3 regions of the Bradyrhizobium sp. Leo114 genome follow, and region 2 is predicted to be linked to each of the others. Evidence: predicted binding sites of a transcription regulator. Region 2 holds the regulator's gene; each other region holds the start of a gene.
What was found. The regulator LexA, encoded in region 2, represses DNA repair genes until DNA is damaged. The targets are predictions, from matches to a motif close to TGTTCNNNNTGTGTTCNG.
Positions count from the first base shown of each region.

Region 1: a site for LexA is predicted at 2,523-2,540, ahead of ACZIRK_RS38390 (DNA recombination protein RmuC). Genes of this name have one in related genera too.
Region 3: a site for LexA is predicted at 3,276-3,293, ahead of ACZIRK_RS23805 (helicase-related protein). Genes of this name have one in related genera too.

Region 1 covers NZ_JBUYEN020000055.1:31,658-39,059, reverse strand. The annotation lists gene ACZIRK_RS38410 (GIY-YIG nuclease family protein) at 1-38, opposite strand, end outside; gene truA (tRNA pseudouridine(38-40) synthase TruA) at 60-797, opposite strand; gene fmt (methionyl-tRNA formyltransferase) at 804-1,739, opposite strand; gene def (peptide deformylase) at 1,873-2,400, opposite strand; gene ACZIRK_RS38390 (DNA recombination protein RmuC) at 2,571-3,779, shown strand; gene ACZIRK_RS38385 (AmpG family muropeptide MFS transporter) at 3,923-5,293, shown strand; gene ACZIRK_RS38380 (hypothetical protein) at 5,365-5,799, opposite strand; gene recR (recombination mediator RecR) at 5,824-6,429, opposite strand; gene ACZIRK_RS38370 (YbaB/EbfC family nucleoid-associated protein) at 6,430-6,750, opposite strand; gene ACZIRK_RS38365 (DNA polymerase III subunit gamma/tau) at 6,843-7,402, opposite strand, start outside.
Region 2 covers NZ_JBUYEN020000024.1:9,417-16,818, reverse strand. The annotation lists gene ACZIRK_RS26590 (MFS transporter) at 1-923, opposite strand, end outside; gene ACZIRK_RS26585 (ComEC/Rec2 family competence protein) at 1,324-3,612, shown strand; gene ACZIRK_RS26580 (hypothetical protein) at 3,622-3,843, opposite strand; gene ACZIRK_RS26575 (hypothetical protein) at 3,981-4,406, opposite strand; gene lexA (transcriptional repressor LexA) at 4,699-5,400, opposite strand; gene ACZIRK_RS26565 (molybdopterin molybdotransferase MoeA) at 5,602-6,813, opposite strand; gene ACZIRK_RS26560 (HAD-IA family hydrolase) at 6,823-7,402, opposite strand, start outside.
Region 3 covers NZ_JBUYEN020000020.1:8,318-15,719, reverse strand. The annotation lists gene ACZIRK_RS23805 (helicase-related protein) at 1-3,172, opposite strand, end outside; gene ACZIRK_RS23800 (DUF3108 domain-containing protein) at 3,587-4,366, opposite strand; gene rpmB (50S ribosomal protein L28) at 4,807-5,112, shown strand; gene ACZIRK_RS23790 (SIR2 family protein) at 5,215-7,402, opposite strand, start outside.

The sequences.
Region 1 (7,402 bases), on a different contig from region 2:
TGTTGACGCACGTGGATGGCCGGGACAAGCCCGGCCATGACGGCGGAGTAGCGTCGGCCCTAATACTCCACCCGCACCAGATAGAGCCCCTCCGGCGGTGCCACCGGGCCGCAGGCGGCGCGGTTGCGGGCGGCGAGTGCTGCGGCGAGATCGTCGGCGGTCCAGCGGCCTTCGCCGACCCAGACCAGCGAGCCGACCATCGAGCGCACCTGGCTGTGCAGGAACGAGCGCGCCGAGGTGACGATGCTGACCGCATCGCCGCTGCGCGTAACGTCAAGCTGGTTGAGCGTTTTCAGCGGCGATTTGGCCTGGCATTCGGTGTCGCGGAAGGTCGTGAAATCGTGCTTGCCGATCAGGCGCTGCGCGGCTTCATGCATCGCGTCCGTATCGAGACGGCGCGGCACGCGCCAGACGCGGCCGATGTCGAGCGCGAGGTTCGCGCGCGTGCTCCGGATACGATAAAGATAATGACGCTTCTTCGCGGAGAAGCGCGCCTCGAAATCATCCGCCACGATCTCGGCCGCGAGCACCGCGATCGGATTTGGGCGCAGATGCGCGTTCAGGCCGTCGCGCAGGCGGTCCGGCGGAAACGGCTTTGCGATGTCGCAATGGGCGACCTGTCCGAGCGCATGCACGCCGGCATCGGTGCGGCCGGAGCCATGGACGCGCACGTCCTCACCGCACATCGCCTTCACCGCGGCCTCCAGCGCGCCCTGCACTGTCGGCGCCGTCTCCTGGATTTGCCAGCCGGAGAACGGTGTGCCGTCATATTCGATGGTGAGCTTGTAGCGGGGCATGACGGCTTAAGTGAACCGCGCGCCGGCCTTCAGCGGCGTGCCGCGCAGGAAGTCGACCGACTTCATCCGTGCCTTGCCTTCGCGCTGCAGCTCGAGAATGCGGATGGCGCCCTCGCCACAGGCGATCGCGAGATTATCGTCGAGCACCGTGCCGGATGTGCCCGAGCCGCTCGCCAGTTCGCAGCGAAGAATCTTGATGCGGACCGGTTCGCTATCGGCTGACAACTCGGCCCAGGCGCCGGGGAATGGGGAGAGGCCGTGGATGTGCCGCAGCACGGCGTGCGCAGGCCTGTTCCAGTCGATCCGCGCTTCCGCCTTCTCGATCTTGGCGGCATAGGTGACGCCGTCCTCGCTCTGCCTGGTCAGTTGCAGCGCGCCGCGTTCCAGCGCGGCCATCGCCCGCACCATCAGGTCGGCACCGAGCGGCGCCAGCGCATCGTGCAGATCGGCCGCCGTCATCCGGTCGGTGATCGCAAGCCGCTCGGCCATCGCGACATCGCCGGTGTCGAGGCCGACATCCATCTTCATCACCATCACGCCGGTCTCGGCATCGCCGGCCATGATGGCGCGGTTGATCGGCGCGGCGCCGCGCCAGCGCGGCAGCAGCGAAGCGTGCAGGTTGTAGCAGCCAAGCCTTGGTGCATCGAGGATCGCCTGCGGCAGGATCATGCCATAGGCAACCACGACGGCCGCATCCGCCTGATGCGCGCGAAATTCCTCCAGCGCTTCCGGTGTCTTCAACGTCTTCGGCGTCAGCACGGGAATGCCGAGCCGCCGCGCCTCCTGCTCAACCGGCGTCGGTTGCAGTTGCAGGCCGCGGCGCCCGCCCGGCTTCGGCGCACGGGTATAGACGGCAGCGATCTCGTGGCCGTGGCCGGCCAGCTCGAGCAGCGTCGGCACGGCGAAATCGGGCGTGCCCATGAAGATCAGGCGGAGCGGCATTGGTCACACTTCAAATGGTTCAGTTTTCTCCGTCATGCCCGGGCTTGTCCCGGGCATCCACGTCTTGCCTGTCGCCGACCAAGGACGTGGATGGCCGGGACAAGCCCGGCCATGACGGCGGAGAGATTGTAACCTACTCCACCGCGCGCTTGGCGGCCTTGGCGAACTTCTTCAGCACGCGGTCGCGTTTCAGCTTCGACAGATAGTCCACGAACAGGATGCCGTTCAAATGGTCGATCTCATGCTGGATGCAGGTGGCGTAGAGGCCCTCGGCGTCCTCTTCATGCACCTTGCCGTCGATGTCGGTGAAGCGCACGCGCACCCGCGCCGGCCGCTCGACCTCCTCGTAATATTCGGGGATCGACAGACAGCCTTCTTCGTAGACCGACTTCTCCTCGGACGCCGAGATGATCTCCGGGTTGATGAACACGCGCGGCTTCGGCGTGGTCTCGCCGTTCTCGTCCTTTTTCGCGAGATCCATGGTGACCAGCCGTAGCGGCTGCGCGACCTGGATCGCGGCCAGCCCGATGCCGGGCGCCTCGTACATGGTTTCGAACATGTCGTCGATCAGCTTGCGGATCTCAGGCGTGATCTTTTCGACGCGTTTGGAAACCAGCCGCAATTGCTTGTCCGGCAGGATGATGATTTCTCTCAAGGCCATGGCGGGCGATTTAAGCGCTTGATATGCCGCGGTCAATGCGATCCGGAACCGGTTAAGACGGCCTTAACCATGATTCTTCTGCTTTTCTTAACCACGAATCTTCACGGCTTGTTAACCATAAATGTTCCACTTTCGTTCGCAGTCGCCTGCGAATCGGCTATAGCGCTTGCATGAGCGAGATTCTCTTCATGGTCGGCGACTGGCCGGTCCGCGTCGCGGACGCCTTGGTTGCGTTCGGCGTGCTCGCGCTCGTCCTGCTGCTGACGATCGCCATCGTGATCGCGCGGTCCTCCCGGCGCGGCGCGGAACTGGCTGTCGCGCAGACCATCCGCGCCGATGAGCTGGAAGAGCGGCTGAGCGAGGTGCTGCGCGCCCAGAGCGAGGCGAGCGGCCGGGTCGATGCGATGACGCAGGCGCTCGCCGGCCGCCAGGCCGAGATGGCACGCGCCGTCAACGAGCGGCTGGATTCGGTCACCCACCGCGTCGGCCAATCCATGGAACAGACCACGCGCCACACGATGGACAGCCTGCGCCATCTGCATGAACGGCTCGGCATCATCGACAACGCGCACAAAAACCTCACCGACCTGACGACGCAGGTGACGACGCTGCGCGACGTGCTCGCCAACAAGCAGTCGCGCGGTGCCTTCGGCCAGGCGCGGATGGAGGCGATCGTCCAGGACGGACTGCCGAAGGGCTCCTTCGAATTCCAGTTCACGCTCTCGAGCGGCAAGCGGCCGGACTGCGTGGTGTTCCTGCCGGACCAGCGCCCGCTCTGCATCGACGCGAAATTCCCGCTGGAGGCGATGACCGCGCTGCACGACGCACGCAGCGATGAGGAACGCAAGATTGCCAGCCAACGCCTACGCAATGACGTGATGAAGCATGTCAGCGACATCGCGGAGAAATACCTGATCGCCGGCGAGACCCAGGACACCGCGCTGATGTTCGTGCCGTCCGAGTCGGTCTATGCCGAGATCCATGACGGCTTCGACGATGTGATCCAGAAGGCCTACCGCGCCCGCGTAGTGCTGGTGTCGCCGTCGCTATTGATGCTCGCGATCCAGGTGATGCAGCAGATCATGAAGGACGCACGGATGCGCGATGCAGCCGACCAGATCCGCACCGAGGTGATCAAGCTCGGCGACGATCTGTCGCGGCTGCGCGACCGCGTGCTCAAGCTGCAGAACCATTTCTCGCAGGTGAACGAGGACGTACGCCAGATCCTGATCTCCGCCGACAAGATCGAAAAGCGCGCCGGCCGGATCGAGGAACTCGATTTCAGCAAGTCAGACGCCCCGGTGGAACTGCCGCGGATCGTGACCAGCGGAAGACCCGAATTGTTCCCCGCCCCGCCCAAGCTGCAGGCGGGGGAGTAGCCCGCCGTAAGATGGGTAGAGCGCAGCGAAACCCATCAATACCACCGCCGCGGGGACGCGATGGGTTTCGCTGCGCTCTACCCATCCTACAATTGCCACGCTTGCGGGGCGGATTTTCCTGTCGAATCTGCTAACAGGGCTCCATGACCGCGCCTGAAGCGACAGCCGCCGCGACCGAGAAAGCCGAGCCTGCCGCCACCTCCTGGCGCGACAGCCTTGCCGTCTATCTGCAGCCGCGCGTCCTGATCGTGCTGGTGCTGGGCTTCTCCTCCGGCCTGCCGCTGGCGCTGTCGGGGTCGACGCTGCAGGTGTGGATGCGCGAGGTCGGCGTCGATCTCGGCACCATCGGCCTACTGGCGCTGGTCGGCACGCCCTACACGCTGAAATTCCTCTGGGCGCCGCTGGTCGATGCGCTGCACGTGCCGTTCTTCACGCGACATTTCGGGCGGCGCCGCGGCTGGCTCTTGTTCTCGCAACTGCTGCTGATCACCACGATCCTGCTGCTCGCGATCGCCGATCCCGCGCGCTCGCCCTGGTTCGCCGCCTTCGCCGCGCTGCTGGTCGCCACCACCTCCTCGACGCAGGACATCGTCGTCGATGCTTTTCGTGTCGAGAGCCTGCCCGAGAGCGAGCAGGCCGCCGGCATGGCCTCTTATGTCGCGGCCTATCGCATCGGCATGCTGGTCTCGACCGCCGGCGCGCTGTTCATGGTCAGCGGGTTCGAGGGCGCGGGCGTGGTGCGCTCGGCGGCATGGATGTGGGGCTATGTCGCGATGGCCGCCCTCGTCGTGATCGGGATGATCACCGCTTTGGTTGCGACCGAGCCGGCGCAGTCAAAGGACGCCGAAGCGGCCACAGCCGCGCAAACGGCGTTCTCGCGCGTGATCCATGCGGCGGTCGGCGCCTTCTCCGAGTTCCTGAGCCGGCGCGATGCCATTGCGGCGCTTGCCTTCGTCGTGCTGTTCAAGTTCACCGACGCGTTCTCGGGCACGATGACGGCGCCGTTCGTGATCGACATCGGCTTCAGCAAGGTCGACTACGCCGCGATCGTCAAAGGCGTGGGATTGGCCGCCACCCTGATCGGCGGCTTTGCGGGCGGCTTCGTGGCGCGGCGCTATTCGCTGGCAACCAGCCTGTGGATCGGCGGGATCGTGCAGGCGCTCGCCAACCTCTCCTTCTCCTGGCTGGCGCTGGTCGGCGTCAACCAGTGGGCGCTGGCGCTCGCAATCACCTGCGAGAACTTCACCAGCGCAATCGGCACCGTGATCTTCGTCGCCTATCTCTCGGCGCTGTGCCGCAATCCCCTGCACACGGCGACGCAATATGCCCTGCTGACGGCGCTTGCCGCGGTGGGGCGCACCTATCTCTCGTCAGGCGCGGGTTTCGTCGCCAAGGCGACAGGATGGCCCTTGTTCTTCGCGATCTGCGTGCTGGTCGCGATCCCGAGCCTGATCCTGCTCGCCTGGCTGCAGCGCCGCGGGCATTTCGATGAACTCGGGCCGGTGAAGGTTTAGAACGTAGCCCGAGGTTGTTTCGTAAAGATCCCGGATTGCGCTTCGCTTCATCCGGGCTACGAGGCCAAACCTCAATGCTTCGTCACCACGCTCCACTTGGTGACGACCGCCTCGCTCATCTGCCCCGCTTCTTCCGCGCAGGCGACTTCGTCGACTTTCACCGAGATTTCCTTGCCGACAAAAGGCCTCAGTTGCGCGGCCTGCGCGTCATTGGCGGGGACAAGCTGGAACGTCTCAGGACCGGTCTCGAGATTGCACAGCCCGTTCGGCGGCGGCAGGCGGCGCGGTTCGCTGGTCAACTGATAGGTCGCGGTGCGCTTGCCGGCTTTCTTGATGTCGCGGACGCGCAGCGTGTTGAGCTCGCCCGACAGCACATCGCCAGCGTGGATCGGCTTGCCCGGCTTCGGCGAAGCCTGCGCCTCTTGGGCCAGCGCGGCGGGCGCGGTCAGCACCGCCCCCAGAATGACCGCAAAGCACAGGCGAATGCCGAATCGGTGGTTCGTCATCTCGTTCAGTTCCGTTGTGTTCAGCTAGAAGAGCGTTCGCTGCCGCATGGCTGCGGATAGCGTACCTTCATCGAGGTAATCAAGCTCGCCGCCGACCGGCACGCCATGCGCCAGCCGCGTCACCCGCACATTGGCCTCTTGAAGCATATCGGTGATGTAATGCGCCGTGGTCTGGCCATCCACGGTTGCATTCAGTGCCAGGATAATCTCGCTCACCTGCGAATCATGCGCGCGCGCCACGAGCTGATCGATGGTGAGATCCTGCGGGCCGACGCCGTCGAGCGGCGACAGCGTCGCGCCGAGGACGTGATAGCGGCCATTGGTCGCGTTCGCCCGTTCCAGCGCCCAGAGATCGGCGACGTCGGCAACGACAACGATGATGGAAGGATCGCGACGTGGATCGGTGCAGACCGTGCAGGGATTCTGCGTGTCGATGTTGCCGCAGGTCTTGCAGACCTGGATCTTGTCGATCGCCACCTGCAGCGCCGCGGCGAGCGGCGTCATCAGGGCTTCGCGCTTCTTGATCAGGTGCAGCGCCGCGCGCCGGGCCGAACGTGGACCCAGACCCGGCAGCCGCGCAAGAAGCTGAATCAGGCGCTCGATTTCAGGTCCGGCGACGCTTGCGGCCATTCAGGTGAGACCAAGTCCGGGCGGCAGGCCGAGCCCGCCGGTGAGCGCCTGCATCTTCTCCTGCACCGCGAGTTCCGCCTTGCGGCGCGCGTCGTTATGCGCGGTGACCAGGAGGTCCTCGAGGATCTCGCGTTCCTCCGGCTTGATCAGGGATGGATCGATCCTGACGCCCTTCACTTCCATCTTCGCGCTCATGCGCACGGCGACGAGGCCGCCGCCGGAAATGCCCTCGACCTCGACATTGCCGAGTTCTTCCTGCATCGCCTGCATCTTGGACTGGAGCTGCGCTGCCTGCTTCATCATGCCGAGAAAATCAGCCATCGGTGGTCCCTTCAATCTGTTCGCGCATGATCTTCGCGCCAACGCTGCGCGTTTGTCGCGAAGGAAAACCGGTCCCACCTTCGCGGATCATGTTAGTCGTCGCTGTCGCCGCTCTCGATGGGGTCTTCGCCGACAATATCGGTCTCCGCCGGCTCAGCGGCAAGCCTGCGCACCTCGACGACCTTGGCGCCGGGAAAGCGCGCCAGAACCTCCTTCACCCGCGGATCGGCTTCGGCCGCGCGCTCGCGCTGGCTCTTTTCGGCGAGATTTTGCGAGCGAATGGTCGGCTGCCCGGCTTCGTTGGAGACGATCACGGTCCAGCGACGGCCGGTCCATAGTTCCAATTTGCGCGAGAGATCGGTGACGAGGCCGCGGGAGGCATGCGGCTCCAGCGCAATTTCGAGCCGCCCGTCCTCGATCCGTACCAGCCGGACATCCGCTTCAAGCGCGCCCTTGGTCATCAAATCGCGCTTCTCGCCGGCAAGCGCGACAAGCTGCATGAAACTGGTGACGCGCAGTGCCGGCGCCGACTGCGTCTCGGGCACTGCTGCCTGCGGGCGCAGCGATGCCTCCGCGCTGGCCCGGGACATTGCCGCGGGAGCGCGCACCGGCGACGAGGCAATCGAGGAAATGGGCGCCGATGGGGCAGCCC
Region 2 (7,402 bases):
CCCAGGATCACCGGTTTGCGGCCGATCAGGTCCGACAGCCAGCCAAAGAAGATCAGGCTCGGCGTCGCAAGTAGCAGCGCAGCCCCGACGATGTACGACGAGGTCAGCGCGTCCACCTTGGAGACCTGCTGCAGGAAGTACAGCGCCCAGAACTGACCGCTGTACCACACCACGCCCTGTCCGATCAGGACGATGATGGCGATTCCGATGTATTTGATGTTCGAGCTAAGGAACGCCTCCTTCCAGGGATTCCTGGTCATCTGCCCGCGGGCCTTGATCTCCTGGAAGATCGGCGTCTCCTGGAGCTGGAGGCGGATGTAGATGGCGATGGCCACCAGCAGGAATGACAGCAGGAACGGAACGCGCCATCCCCATTCGTTGAAGGCCTGATCGCCAAAATAGATCCGGGTCAGAATGATCACGGCCAGCGACACCACGATCCCGAGCGTCGGCGAGGTCTGGAGCCAGCCTGTGTAGTAGCCGCGTCTGTCGTCGGGCACATGCTCGGCAACATAGGTGATGGCGCCGCCATATTCGCCACCGAGGCACAGGCCCTGGATCATGCGCAGCCCGAACAGCACGAACGCTGCGGTGAGACCGATCGATTGATAGGTCGGGATCAGGCCGATCGCGCCCGTTCCCAGTCCCATTCCGGTGAGCGTGATGAGGAACGTGTACTTGCGGCCGACCCGGTCGCCCATCCATCCGAAGAGGAATGCTCCGAGCGGACGGATCAGGAATCCTGCAGTGAACAGGGCGATCGTGCTCAGCAGGGCTGCGACGGGGTGGGATTGTTCGAAGAACTTGACCGACAGAACGGCGGCCAGGCTGCCAAAGATATAGAAGTCATACCATTCGATGATGTTTCCGACCGACGCGGCAACGATCACCCGGCGAAAATCGCTCGGTACTTGAATTGCCATGTGCTGCTCCTTTGGTTCAAAGGCTTCTCCTCGCGTTTTTCAGCGCTCTGTTCGCTCGCGGAGTGCGCGTGATGCGTGACGCTACAGGCCTGATTTGCGAGTTGCGTCCGCAACGCCGGTCTCAGGGAAGCCTTGAACCACCTGAGAAGGGCTCCAGCGGTCTTCGAACCGCGAGCCACCACTGCCTCTTTCCCATCTGTCCGGGTTGAGGCGTGACGGTACTCTAATCCTCAATGGGACTGTGGCCTTATGAGACTTTCGGCTCAATCGGGCTTGGAGCGCTAACATCGGATACGCGCCGGCAGGGCGTCCTTTCCTCCGTATTCCGCATCTGTTCCGCTATCCCGCGGATACCCGGTTCCGGTAGCTTTGTTGAAGCAGGAATACTCCAGGGCGCAGGATGTCGGACGAGGGCAGGACGCCGGGCGGCAGGCGCGGCTATGCCGGCACCTGGCCGCCCCGCGAGGCGGTGGCGCCGGCGGGTGGTTATGCCCCGATCGGCGTCGGCGCCTGGCCGCCAATCGTCGAGACGTTGCGCCAGTGGGTCCGGGCGGAAGCGGGCGCCGGACGGCTTCTGCCCTGGGTGCCGGTCGCGTTCGGCTGCGGCATCGCGCTTTACTTCGCCGCCGACCATGAGCCAGTGCTGTCGGTCGCGGTCATCGTGGCTATCGCGCTATGCGCTGTCGCGTTCCTGCTCAGGCGGCGGCAGGCGTTCGCTGCCGCCGTCATCATTGCCGCCGTTGCGACGGGTTTTGCGGTTGCCACCTGGCGCACCGCGCGGGTCGCACATGGCGTGCTGGCGCGGCCGATGTTTTCGGTGTCGCTCACCGGATTTGTCGAGACACGTGACATCCGCGAGCGTACCGACCGTTTCGTGCTGCGCGTCGCGAGCATCGAAAGCCAGCGCGGCGCGCCGAAGCTCGAGCGTGTCAGGCTGTCGGTGAAGAAGGGCACTGCCCCTGACGTCGGCAGCTTCGTCGAATTGAAGGCACGGCTGCAGCCGCCGCTCGCTCCCTTACGGCCCGGCAGCTACGATTTCAGCCGCGATCTCTATTTCCAGGGCATCGGCGCCTCCGGTTTCGTACTCGGCGCGATCAAGACGACGGCGTCGCCGGAAGGCCGCGGATTTGCGCTGCGCTATGCGGCGTTCATGCAAGGCATGCGCGATGCGATCGATGCGCGGATCCGCAACGTGCTCGAAGGCGACAATCGCGCGATCGCGACCGCACTCCTGACCGGCCGGCGCGATGCGATCTCCGAGCCGGTGAATGATGCGATGTTCATCTCGGGGCTCGGCCACGTACTCTCGATCTCGGGCTATCACATGGCGGTGGTCGCGGGCGTGGTCTTCTTCGCAGTCCGCGCCTTGCTCGCACTGTTCCCGGTGCTCACTGTGGGCTTTCCGATCAAGAAATGGTCCGCCGCGGCGGCGCTGGTCGCTGCCGCCTTCTATCTGCTGCTGTCGGGAGCGGAGGTCGCGACGCAGCGCTCGTTCTTCATGACTGCGGTGGTGCTGATCGCCGTCATGGTGGACCGCCGCGCGGTGACGTTCCGGACGCTCGCAGTCGCGGCCATGATCGTGCTCGCGATCGCACCGGAAGCGCTGGTTCATCCGAGCTTTCAAATGTCGTTTGCGGCCACCCTCGGGTTGGTGGCGCTGGTGCAGATTGGCATGCCGCATCTGTTTGCCGCGCCCGATCATTCCGCGACCGCGCGGATCGCGCTGTGGGGCGGGCGCGAGATTGCGATGCTGCTGCTGGCCTCGCTGGTAGCGGGGCTGGCGACCACGCCCTATGCCGCCTTTCACTTCCATCGGGTGGCGCCCTTCGGCGTGCTTGCCAATCTGGCGGCGATGCCGGTGGTGTCGGCGCTGGTGATGCCGGCTGGGCTGCTTGGCCTGCTGGCGATGCCGTTCGGCTTCGATGGCGTGTTCTGGGCGATCATGGGCAGCGGCATCGACTGGATGATCGTGGTTGCGCAATGGGTCGCCGCGCTGCCGGGCGCAGTCGGCCACGTCAGTGCGTTCGGGATCGGCCCGCTGATCGCCGCGAGCCTGGGCGTCATCCTGCTCGGGCTGTTGCGCACGCCGCTGCGCTTCGCCGGCGCGGCGGTGCTTCTCATTGCGGTGGTCTGGGCGGTGAGGGCGCCGCAACCCGACATCCTGATTTCCGGCGACGGCCGCAATGTCGCCGTTCGCGGCGGTGACGGGCGGTTGCACCTGATGCGGACCGCGAAGGACGCGTTTCTCGCCAAGGAGTGGCTTGCCGCGGATGCCGATGCCCGCAGCGCGAGCGATCCTTCGCTCACGGAGGGCGTGTCCTGCGATGAGAGCGGCTGCGTGACCTCTGTGGCCGGTGGCGCGTTCATCGCGCTCACGCAGCGATCCGAGGCGCTCGCGGACGATTGCGAACGGGCGGTGCTGATCGTGACCGCACGGCCGGTGCCACAAGGCTGTGCGGCGGCGGTCATCGATGCCGAGCGCCTGCGGCGGCAGGGCGGGCTGGCGCTGCGGCGGAACCGGAACGGCTTCGTCATCGATGCGGTCAAGCCCGCCGGCCTCGACCGGCCGTGGTCGCCTGCGGTGTCAGGCGAAGGCGAACCCGAGACCACGATCCGGATCCAAGGGGCACCCGCGCCGCGCGCCATCGATGCGACCCCGTCCGAGTCCGACCTGCAGCCGGAAGACTGAGCGCTCCCGTCAATCTCCACCGGCGTTGGCCGGCAGCTCGAAGGCGCCGAGCCGAAATTCGTCGGGACCGCCCGAATGCGACGGCACTTGCACGAGCGTGAAGCTCGCATCCGGAAATCGCTCCCAGATCGCGAGATCTTCCGCTGCGACGGTGAGCCAGCCGAACCTGAACATGTATCGGCCGGGCTGGGCCACCCGTCCGGCTTTTTGCCATGTGATCTTGGTGACCACCGATCATGCCCCTTGCGAATAGTTCAACAAAACCACATCTGCCCCGGGATGGCCTCCGGGGCCGCTCGAATACTTTGCTTTTCACCCGCGGCAACGTCCCGCCGGCCGAGACCGGCGGCGCACGCTGCCCGAAGCTCTCAGCCGATGAACAGCGGGTTCGGCGCGGGGCGCTGGTCGACCGCCTTCGGTGCCGGCTCTGCAACATGATGCGTCACGGGCAATTGCAGCACGGTCGCCCGCTGCCCTTCGCAGAGCTGGGTCACCAGCACATGGCTGCCATCGGGGAAGTCGATCGCGTCGTGATGACGATCCCGAATATGCGCATCGATCTGGTTGAACTTGCCGACACGGAAGCCGGTCGTCTTGGTCCAGATCCAGCGATTGTCGTAGCGGACGTTATCGGCGAACGCGAGTTCGGTCCCGGGAAGCATGCAGACTGCGACCGTCGGATCGCTTTCCGAAGCGAAGCCGCGGGTCGAGGTACCGCGGAAGGTGGTGGTGATAAGCGTCTCTCCAACCTGGGCGGGACGCGTCGCCACGGCATGCAGGCTATAGTCACACATCGGATTGCTCCTCATTCGAGATAGCCGACCCGGCCTGGGAAGAGGCGCAGGCCTCTATCAGAGTGGACGATAACTTATAAGCCTCTGCTCCGTTCTTGGCATTTGTACGGCCCGCGCCCTCTAGCCGTTCACAAACACGATAGGAGGCGCTGCCGCACATCTCCTTGCACCGAGAGTGCCCCGGCGAACTTACCGGGGCTCTTATTCTAATCACTCTAAATCGTTCTTGTCAGTGTCCTTGAGGGCAGATCACCCACCAAAGTACCAGACGAGCTGCTGCGTCCTCGTCGGCTCAGTACTTGCGATAAAGCCCGATCAGCTTGCCCTGGATCCGCACCCGGTTCGGCGGCAGGATGCGGACTTCGTAGGCCGCATTGGCAGGCTCAAGCGCGATTGACGCGCCGCGGCGCCGGAAGCGCTTCAGCGTCGCTTCCTCCTCATCGATCAGCGCCACCACGATGTCGCCGGTGTTGGCGGTGTCGTTACGCTGGATCAGCGCCATGTCGCCGTCGAGGATGCCGGCCTCGACCATGGAATCGCCGCGCACCTCGAGCGCATAATGCTCGCCGGAGCCGAGCATGTCGGGCGGCACGCTGATGGTGTGGCTGCGGGTCTGCAGCGCCTCGATCGGCGTACCCGCCGCGATCCGGCCCATCACGGGAACGGCGACGGGACGGTTGCCATCGTCTTCGGCCACGGCCGCGCTGGTCGTGCGCTTGCCGAGCGTGCCCTCGATGACGCTCGGCGTGAAGCCGCGGCGGCCGTTGCCGGCGGCGGAGAGCTCAGGCAGTTTGATCACCTCGATCGCGCGGGCGCGGTTCGGCAGGCGGCGGATGAAGCCCCGTTCCTCCAGCGCCGTGATCAGGCGGTGGATGCCGGACTTCGAGCGCAGGTCGAGCGCGTCCTTCATCTCGTCGAAGGAAGGAGGCACGCCGGCCTCTTTCAGCCGTTCGTTGATGAAACGCAGAAGTTCATACTGTTTGCGCGTAAGCATCGCGAGCATTCCCCCGGTTGGTAGCGTCGTTCGATCCGAGACTTGAGAAGAGCTGATCTCGGGAGTCACGCACTCCCATTCGTAGACAGCGAGTTTCGAAACAAATCATGAACGGACACTATATGTTCGATATGTGTTCCGCAACCACTTAATTTCTGGTGAACGCGACCAGAGATGCTCCGGCAGGTGTTGGTCGCAGCGTCATTCAGGCAATCGGAGGATGTCGCAAGGCGCGCCTTTTGCTGCGGCCGGCGCGAATGGCGGACGGATCACAAGTGCCTGCGCCGCAGTGAGATTCCCAAGCAGCGAACTGTCCTGCTTGGTGACCGGCGTTGCGATCAGCGTGCCGTCGTCGCGCTCTTCGAGTAGCGCACGAAGATAATCTTCGCGCTGATCGTTGGCGGCGAGATCGCGGCCGAGCAGGGCGCTTTCCGTCACGTGATGAATCGCCGAGCGGCCGAGCAGGGCCCGAATCAACGGCACCAGGAACAGATAGGCGCAGACATAGGACGACACCGGATTGCCGGGCAGGCCGATCACTCGCATCGCGCCGAGCCGGCCATGCATCATCGGCTTGCCCGGCCGCATCGCGATCTTCCAGAACGCCATGGTCACGCCCTCGGCCTCAAGCGACGGCTTCACGAGGTCATGGTCGCCGACCGAGGCGCCGCCGGTGGTGATGAGGATGTCGGCGCCCGCGGCATGCGCGCGGCGTATGCCGTGGGTGGTGGCGGCAACCGTGTCGGCGGCGACCCCCAGATCGATCGCTTCAGCGCCTTCTGCACGCGCCATCGCCCGCAGCGCATAGCCGTTGGAATAGACGATCTGGCCTGGACCCGGAGAGGTGCCCGGCATCACGAGTTCGTCGCCGGTCGCGAGCACGGCGACCTTGGGTCGGCGCCGCACGGGGAGTTCCGGATAGTTCATCGACGCCGCCAGCGACAGCGCGCGGTCGGTCAGCCGGCTTCCGCGCCTCAGCAGCACGTCACCCTCGCGGAAATCGACGCCGGCGGGCCGGATATGCCGCCCGGCGACAGCGGCCTCGGTGATGGTGATGTGATCGCCATCGACCCGGGTGTCCTCCTGGATCACGACCGCATCGGCGCCGGCGGGAATGACGCCTCCGGTGAAGATCCGTGCCGCTTCCCGCGGACCAAGTTCCCGATCGAACGGCCGGCCCGCGGCGACTTCGCCGATCACCTTCAGCCGCGCGCTCAAGTCGGCGGCATCGGCGGATCGCACCGCATAGCCATCCATCGCCGACATCGCCAGTGGCGGCTGAGTACGCTTTGCCGCGACGTCACGGGCAAGCGTGCGGTGATAGGCGGCATCGAGTGCGACCATCTCTTCCGGCAAAGGTTCCGCGCCGGCGAGAACCGCGGCAAGCGCATCGGCGACCGGCATCAAGGCCACGGGCAACTCCTAAATTCCGAGGGCGAGAAGCGCGTTCGTCACATCATCCGGTGATGTGACGTGAATGGCTGCGAGGCCCATCGCCCGTGCGCCGCGGATGTTCTCGGCGGAATCGTCGAAGAACACGATGCGCGAAGCCGGCACGCCGATCGCCTTTATCACGTAATCATAGGCGTCCGCGTCAGGTTTCCGTAGCCCGATCGTGGAGGAGAAGAAGATCTGACGGAAGTGGCCGAGCACGTCCGAATAGGCTGTCGAGAAATGCTCGATATGAGGCGGATTGGTATTCGAGAACGCATAGAGCGGCAGACGCGTCTTGGCGCGCGCCAGGTGCTCGGCGATTCCCGGCATCTCGCCGGCGAAGATCGCGTTCCAGCCTTCCAGGAACTGGGCGTCGGAGATGCTGATGCCGAGCGACTGCCGCAGGCCTGCGAAGAAGGCGGCGTCATCGATCTTGCCAACCTCGTGATGTCTGTAACTCTCGTCCATGACAAAGCGGGTGGCGAGCTCGCCGGGCTCGCAGCCGGCATGGCCGGCCCAGGTGGTCATCACCTTGCCGAAATCGATATCGAGCACGACGCGGCCGAGG
Region 3 (7,402 bases), on a different contig from region 2:
CAGGCGGGGCGCCATTGCTGGCGGCCGCAGCTCCCACGGGCGCATCCTCGCGCGGTTTGCGGAACTCGTGATGGCGGCGACCACGGCGCTGCTGGTCGCGCTGGGCGCCATCGGCACCTTCACCCGCTGCGGCGGCGCCCTGTGCGCCCTCGCGCGGCTGATGGCGGTGGCGGCTGCGGTCATGGCGCGGGCGACGCTCCTCGGAGCGGCCGCCGGGGCGCCAGACTTCGACCAGTTGCGGCTCGGCCGGGGTCTCGGCTGCGGCTGGCTCGGTAACGGCGTCGGCTGGTACAGCTTCCTCGGTGCCGGCTGCAGCCTCGGCTGCGGCCGTCGGCATCGGCTCTGCCGTCGCGTCGGCCGGGACCTCTGCGGGAGCGGTCGCGTCCGCCTGCACTACGGCAACGGGCTCCGCTTGCGCCTCGATCGCCTCAGGCTCCGGCTGCGGTTCAGCCACCGGCGCTGGCTGCGCCTCGATCACTTCAGGCCCGGGTTGCGCTTCGGCCACGGGCTCTGCGGCGGCAGCCGCTGGTTCCTCGCTCGGCGCAGGCGCCAAGGTAACTTCGGGCAACAGCGCGGCGGATGGGCTGGGCTCGGGCAGCTCGGCGGATACTTCTTCCGCCGGCGTCTCCGCCGCAGCCTCAGCACTCGCTTCCACCGCCGGCGTCTCGACGGACACTGTCTCGACCACTTCCACCGGCTTCGGCGGCGGGGGCGGGCGGCGCTCCATGCGATAGCCGAGCGCGCGCAGGACCGAGGCGAAATCCTCGCCGGCGGAGCCGGTGAGCGAGGTCATCGCCTGCGTCACCACGAAGCCGCGGCCGTCGAACGCGCCCGCGGGCTTCTCGCCCGGCGCACCTTCGCGCCAGGCCAGCGCGGGACGGATCAGATCCGCCAGCCGCTCCAGGATGTCGACGCGCACTGCCCGCTCGCCGCACTGCTTGTAGCCGAGCACGCGATAGGCATCGCGCGGCAGCCCCTTGTCGATCGGGAATGAGGTCCGCCCGCTCGACGCCAGATGCTGCACATTCGACAGCGCCGACAGATCGACATTGTCCTGCTTCTCGGCCCAGAGCAGCGAGGCCAGCGCCCGCGCCGCCGGCTTGAGGAGCTGCGGGAAGTAGATGTGATAGGCGCCGAAGCGGACGCCGTATTTGCGCAAGGTCGCGCGCGAGGGCTGGTCGAGATCCTTCATCTCGGCCGCGATCTTGGTCCGCTCCAGCACGCCGAGAGCTTCCACCAGTTGGAACGCGATGCCGCGCGCAATCCCCTGCAGGTCCTCTGCCTTAGACAGGTCGAACAGCGGCCCAAGCAATTTCGTAATATGCGTCTTGAGCCAGAGATCGAGCCGGTTCTGCACGGCCTCGCGCGGCGCGCCGGTCAGCCGCTCGTCGGAGATGATGCGGAGGCGCGGATGCAGCGCGTCGTCGGCCGCGGCGAGTTTGGCCACCGCATCGCCGGTCCAGCGGATAGTACCGTCGGAGGTTAGCACGAAGGTTTCGTCCGGCGCGGCGCTCAGTTTCTCGGCCCGCGTATCGATCTCGCGCGCCAGCACCTGCTGGGCTGCGGCCTGCAGCGCCTTGGCATCTGAGCCCGCTTCCGCCGCGTCAGGCGCAAAAGTGAATCCGTCGAGCCGGCCGATCACATGCCCCTCGACGATGACTTCGCCGGTCTTGCCGATTTCAGTATTCAAAACAGAGTTCTCCCGCAGGCGGCGCATCAATACACTGGTACGCCGATCAACGAAACGCTCCGTGAGCCGTTCATGCAGCGCATCGGACAATTTATTTTCGAGCTCGCGCGTGATCCCCTGCCAATGTTCGGGATCGGACAGCCAGTCCGGCCGGTTCGCCACAAAGGTCCAGGTGCGCACCTGAGCGATCCGGCCCGACAGCGTGTCGATATCGCCGTCGACGCGGTCGGCCTGATCGACCTGGGCAGCAAACCATGCATCGGGAATACGCCCCTTTTGTATCAGGAAGCCGTAAACCGTGGTCACAAGCTCGGCATGGGCCGCGGGCGATAGCTTTCGGTAATCGGGTATCTGGCAAGTGTCCCATAGCCGCTCGACGGCGACAGCGCCATGCGCCATGTCGCGCACCTCGGCATCGCGCGCGGCGTGGTCGAGCACGCGCATGTCTTCCGCGATCGGCGCCCTCGTCAGCACTTCATGCGACGGCGGCAGCGACAACGAGACCTGCAAGCTGCCGAGCGAGGAGAAATCCAGCTTCGAGTTGCGCCATTGCAGCATTTTCACGCTGTCAAACGTATGGTTCTGCAGCGCGTTCACCAGTTCCGGCTCGAACGGCGCGCAGCGTCCTGTCGTGCCGAAGGTACCATTGCGCGTCGCGCGGCCAGCTCTGCCCGCGATCTGCGCGAACTCGGCCGGTGTCAGACGGCGGAACTGATAGCCGTCGTATTTGCGGTCGGAGGCAAAGGCGACATGATCGACGTCGAGGTTCAGCCCCATGCCGACGGCGTCGGTGGCGACGAGATAATCGACGTCGCCGTTCTGGAACATCGCGACCTGCGCATTGCGTGTGCGCGGCGAGAGCGAGCCGAGCACGACCGCCGCGCCGCCATGCTGGCGGCGGATCAATTCGGCGATCGCATAGACCTCGTCCGCCGAGAACGCGACGATCGCGGTGCGCCGCGGCTGCCGCGTGATCTTGCGGTCGCCGGCGAATTCGAGCGTCGAGAGCCTGGGCCTTGTGATGATGGAGGCGCCGGGCAACAGCCGCTCGATGATGGGACGCATCGTCGCAGCCCCGAGCAGCAGCGTCTCGTCGCGCCCGCGCCGATTGAGGATACGGTCGGTGAAGACATGCCCGCGCTCGAGATCGGCCGCGATCTGGATCTCGTCGACCGCAAGGAACGAGACATCGAGATCGCGCGGCATCGCCTCGACCGTCGAGACCCAGAAGCGCGGCGACTTCGGCTTGATCTTCTCCTCGCCGGTGATCAGCGCGACGCTCTCAGGCCCAGCGCGATCGGCGATCTTATTGTAGACCTCACGCGCCAAGAGCCGCAGCGGCAGCCCGATCAGCCCGGACGAATGCCCAAGCATGCGCTCGATGGCCAGATGCGTCTTGCCAGTATTGGTCGGCCCGAGCACAGCCGTGACGCCGGCGCCGGGCGCGCGCTCATGGGCGAAGGGAGGAGAGGAAAGAGCCATGATTTCGAGGTGCTTTTCTTGATGCTTTTCTTGGAGATGAAAGAAAGCGCGACTAGGAAAATTGTCTCAGATTGCTACACGGCGGATGCCGCCGCTTAAGCTTCGGAACGAGTTGAGAACGAATCGCGGCCGAATCGCTGACTCCACCTGTGTTCTCCTCCGTTCACCGCAACATCTCGTGTCGGCATTTCAGTTCCAGCACCAAATCGGGTTTAGCAGCGATCACGATGACAGCGAAATTGTTAAAGCCGGAGTCGAATCAGAAGCGGCCAAGAGTCAACAGAATTCACGCCCTCTCCGTCATTCCGGGGCGTCCGCAGGACGAGCCCGGAATCCATCGGGCCGCATGCGCCGGAGGAGAAATGGATTCCGGGCTCGATGCTTCGGATCGCCCCGGAATGACGGAGCACGACCTCACTGCGTCTTCGCCACCCGCGGCGGCGTGGCCGACGTCACGAACGACGTCGCCTCCAGCATGGCGAGCCCGAACGGCGTCGGAATCTTGACGCGGAACGGGATCAGGATGCGCGTGCCCGCGATCGGCACGAAGGCGATCTCCATGTTGCGCGCTTCGGCGAGGTACTTGATCACCGGACGGTCGGGGATATAGCCCGCGATCGGCGTGAAATAGATCGCGCAGACCAGCGCCGGGCCCTGATAGCCCTTCTCCGCCTTGACCATCTCCACGCGCTTGAAATCGAGCTTCAAATCGTAGCGCAGCCGGCCGTCGAAAATGCCCGCGCTGGTGCGGCAGCTATCCGGGCTCATCAGTTCGCCCGTGCCCGGCACCCGGAGCAGCGAGCCGGTCATCGGATCGAACACGTTCTTCTTGTGGGCCTCGGTGACCGGGATCCGGTTCGGATCAACCGGCGGTTCCGGCTCGATCACGGTTTCCTTGATGCTGCCGCCACTGAGCGCCATCCGAATGATCTCGGATTTCTTGTAGCTGTTGTAGTTGACGGTGTAGCCCGCCGCCACCAGCGCGCCATTGACCACGCGCCCCTGGGATCCGCCCACCCCGCCGGCGCCAGCAAATGCCTTGAGCAGCCCGGAAGTGCCGCCCTGCGCGATCGCGGAAAAGGTGTCGTCACCGATCTCGATGGTCCAGCTTCCCTTGCCGACGGCAATACCGGCCAGCGAGGCCTCATACTGCGCATCCAGCCGGCCCTGCGCGAGCGCGCCCTCCGGCAACATCAGGAACAGCGCGCCGGCGCACAACAGCCAGGATTCCCTCACTGAGGGCAGAAAACTGCTGAAAATGCTCACAAACTTAACGATCCTGTCGTCGGCGCCGAAAGATCATCTAGGGAGAAATGACCGGCAAGCAACGCGGGCGAATACGGAACCACTTAACCAGCCTGAATACGCCCTTTATATGGTGTGTTAACCCGCTGAACGGCCTTGTGAACGTGCCGGTTTTGCGTGCCATAAGGTTTTACCGTTCGCGCGAGGAAAACGCGCCGAATTTGAGGGTTTCGGAACCAGGGAAAGTGGCTCTAAACCCGATAAAACCTTGACGCTTTGCACCTCACCCCCTATACGTCCGCGGTTCCTGGAAAATGGACGTAGGTTTAGACCCCCGCCGCGCGCGGCGCGCGCTGTTGGTTTAGCAGGGATGGAAGAGGATTTGAACAATGTCGCGGCGCTGTGAACTGACGGCCAAGGGCCCGCAAGTGGGCCACAAGGTGAGCCACTCGAACATCAAGACCAAGCGGCGCTTCCTGCCGAACCTCTGCAATATTACCTTCCAGTCGGAATCGCTCGGCCGCAACATCCGCCTGCGCGTCTCCTCGAACGCGGTGAAGAGCGTCGATCACAACGGCGGCCTCGACGCGTTCCTCTTGAAGGCGAGCGCCGCAAACCTCTCGCCCCGCGCGCTCGACCTGAAGCGCCAGATCGAGAAGAAGCGGACAGCGGCTGCGGAGCAGAAGGCGAGCTGAGACTCGCTGTATCAGAGTAGCGAGTTGAGAGTTTAAACGGCCGGGTCGAAAGACCCGGCCGTTTTGCATTCTTGCGGGGACCTCTAACGATACTTCAGGCACCTAGAACGAATTTCGAATTCGGTTCAGCTTAATCAAACGACGGTCGGTCAGCAGATTTGGCGCAGTCGTGCCAATGCGATCAAGAACCTCTGATACCCCGTAAGGCCACTGTCTGGCATCGTCAGCCAGAATGCCGTGAAGAATAGCAAGCGTTTGCTCGGGAAATTCATCAACCAGATTGTGCTTGTTTCGTCTGAGGGCCGGGAGGTTGATGAAATCTTGGTCGACAGGGCCAACTAGAGGCAGGATATAGCTGGCGTAGAGCGGAAAACGCTCTCCCTGCGCGAAAGCCAATTCAGCGAGCCTTGCGGAGACTCTCGGCGTCTTAGCCACTATCTGCTTTGGCCAAACCTGCGCTAATAGCGTGACCGCATCGTCTCTCCAGCGAGACCCAGGCTCCCTGGACCACCGCTCTAGGTGCCAAAGCACTTGCGTCCGAAAATCATCGTCGGCATCCGCTAGCACGGCCGTCATTTCGGCATCGGTTATCAGTCGCGTTTCGTTTTCGCCGGCTCTGCTTCCCCAACCGGCTAAGACAATGCCAGCCAATACCTCCGCATGCCTTCGTCGCGTGTAAGAACCTTTGTGAGCTAAGCCTAGTAATGAAGGTTTCATCCGAACAAAAAGCTGCGCCTGGGGCACTTTTGCACCCCAGAAGAACCCTGCCCAGAACGCGTCGCCGTTATGGTCTTGTCGTTCCATTGCAGGCAAGATCGACTGCGTTACCCACTGCGGATCTACGCTGAACAGCCAAGCTAGGTTATGACAAAGAATTGCCAACGCACGAGGGCGCCCCTCCCCTCTTAGAGACAGCAGCTCATTGGCTTGCCCCTTCCACCGATCCGGAAATTGCTCGCCACCCTTGAGTCTGCTTACTGCAGGGTCCGCCAATAGAATCTGCGCTAGATGCCCGATTGGAGAATTTAGCGCCTCCGTTACCCAGTCGGGCGGCTGACTTCCTCTAACAATTGAGCTCTCGCCGAAGTCGGGGCGCTGCTCCAACAAACTAACAAGCCGTCTCCAGAGGAGATCAAATGAGTTACGGCCTCTAGGCAGCAACGTTTTGTGGACACGAAGCAGCCAGTCCGTCACTGGCCGAAGAAGATCATTCAGATAATCATCAGGTATCCGCCCTAATCGACTTACGATGAGAAGTACCAATCGAAATCGATCCTGCTTTCTGCCGTCGGCATTCAAGAAGGTTTGCCAGAAATTCCTAGGGTACTTTCCTGTCTTACCTGCAATGGTCAAAGCTGAAAACGCGCGGATGGGCTTCAGTGCACAAAATCCAGCATAAGGATCTCGCTCCACAAATCGTTCTTGCGATCTTCCGGACAATTTGGCAGCTGCATCCAAAATTTCTGCCAATGGTAAGTCTAGTAACTCATCGCTCCTTGTGTCCGTCCCCACCCATCCCGTACGTATAGCCGTCGAAAAAGTTGCGCTAGAAGCCCACTCCGCCTGCCATTCGGGATAATCTTCCCGTAACTGCCTAGTAGTTGCATCCAGATTGAATGTGAAGCTGCAACCGTTGGAAACGAGCCAATAAATACGATTCAAAATGGCACTGGCTCTTGCTTTCTTAAAATCGCTGACCGTCGCTCTCTTCCATCGTCCGGGACCCTGGAGCAGCCGCCGTTCTATTGAGATTCTTGTTCGAACGCCAAGCTCGTTCCATCGATTCCTGAGAGCGAAAAGTAAATCGCGTTGATGCGAGCTATACCAAAACTCCTCCCGCGAGATCGTTCTTAAGACCTCCGCGAATTCTCCATGGCTTACCAGACGCGAATCACCGCAAGACCAAATCTTTATATGTGCAGCGATGGGACCCGCGGCGTCGCGCCAAGCACGGATTTCTCGTTCGGCTGCTGGTGCATCGATCTCTAAAAGGCGGCGAAAGTGTTCGATATACTCAAAAAGCAGAATGTTAATGCCTGATTTATAAGACCGCTCCGACTCGTCCTCTTCGGTATCGGCATTGATCGACTCAAGCATATGAAGGCCGTATCCACCCAGCTCCTCTTCTAGAGCCGACCCAAGCTCCAGATTGTTCCGCAATTCTCTCAGAAGAGACGGAAGGAATTCCGCAGGGATGGCTACTACCTCGTCACCATGGTGTAGGTATTCCACATCCAAGTGCAGTAAGTTTTCTAATTCTTCGCTTGAAGAATCCGGAGCGCGAGGCGAT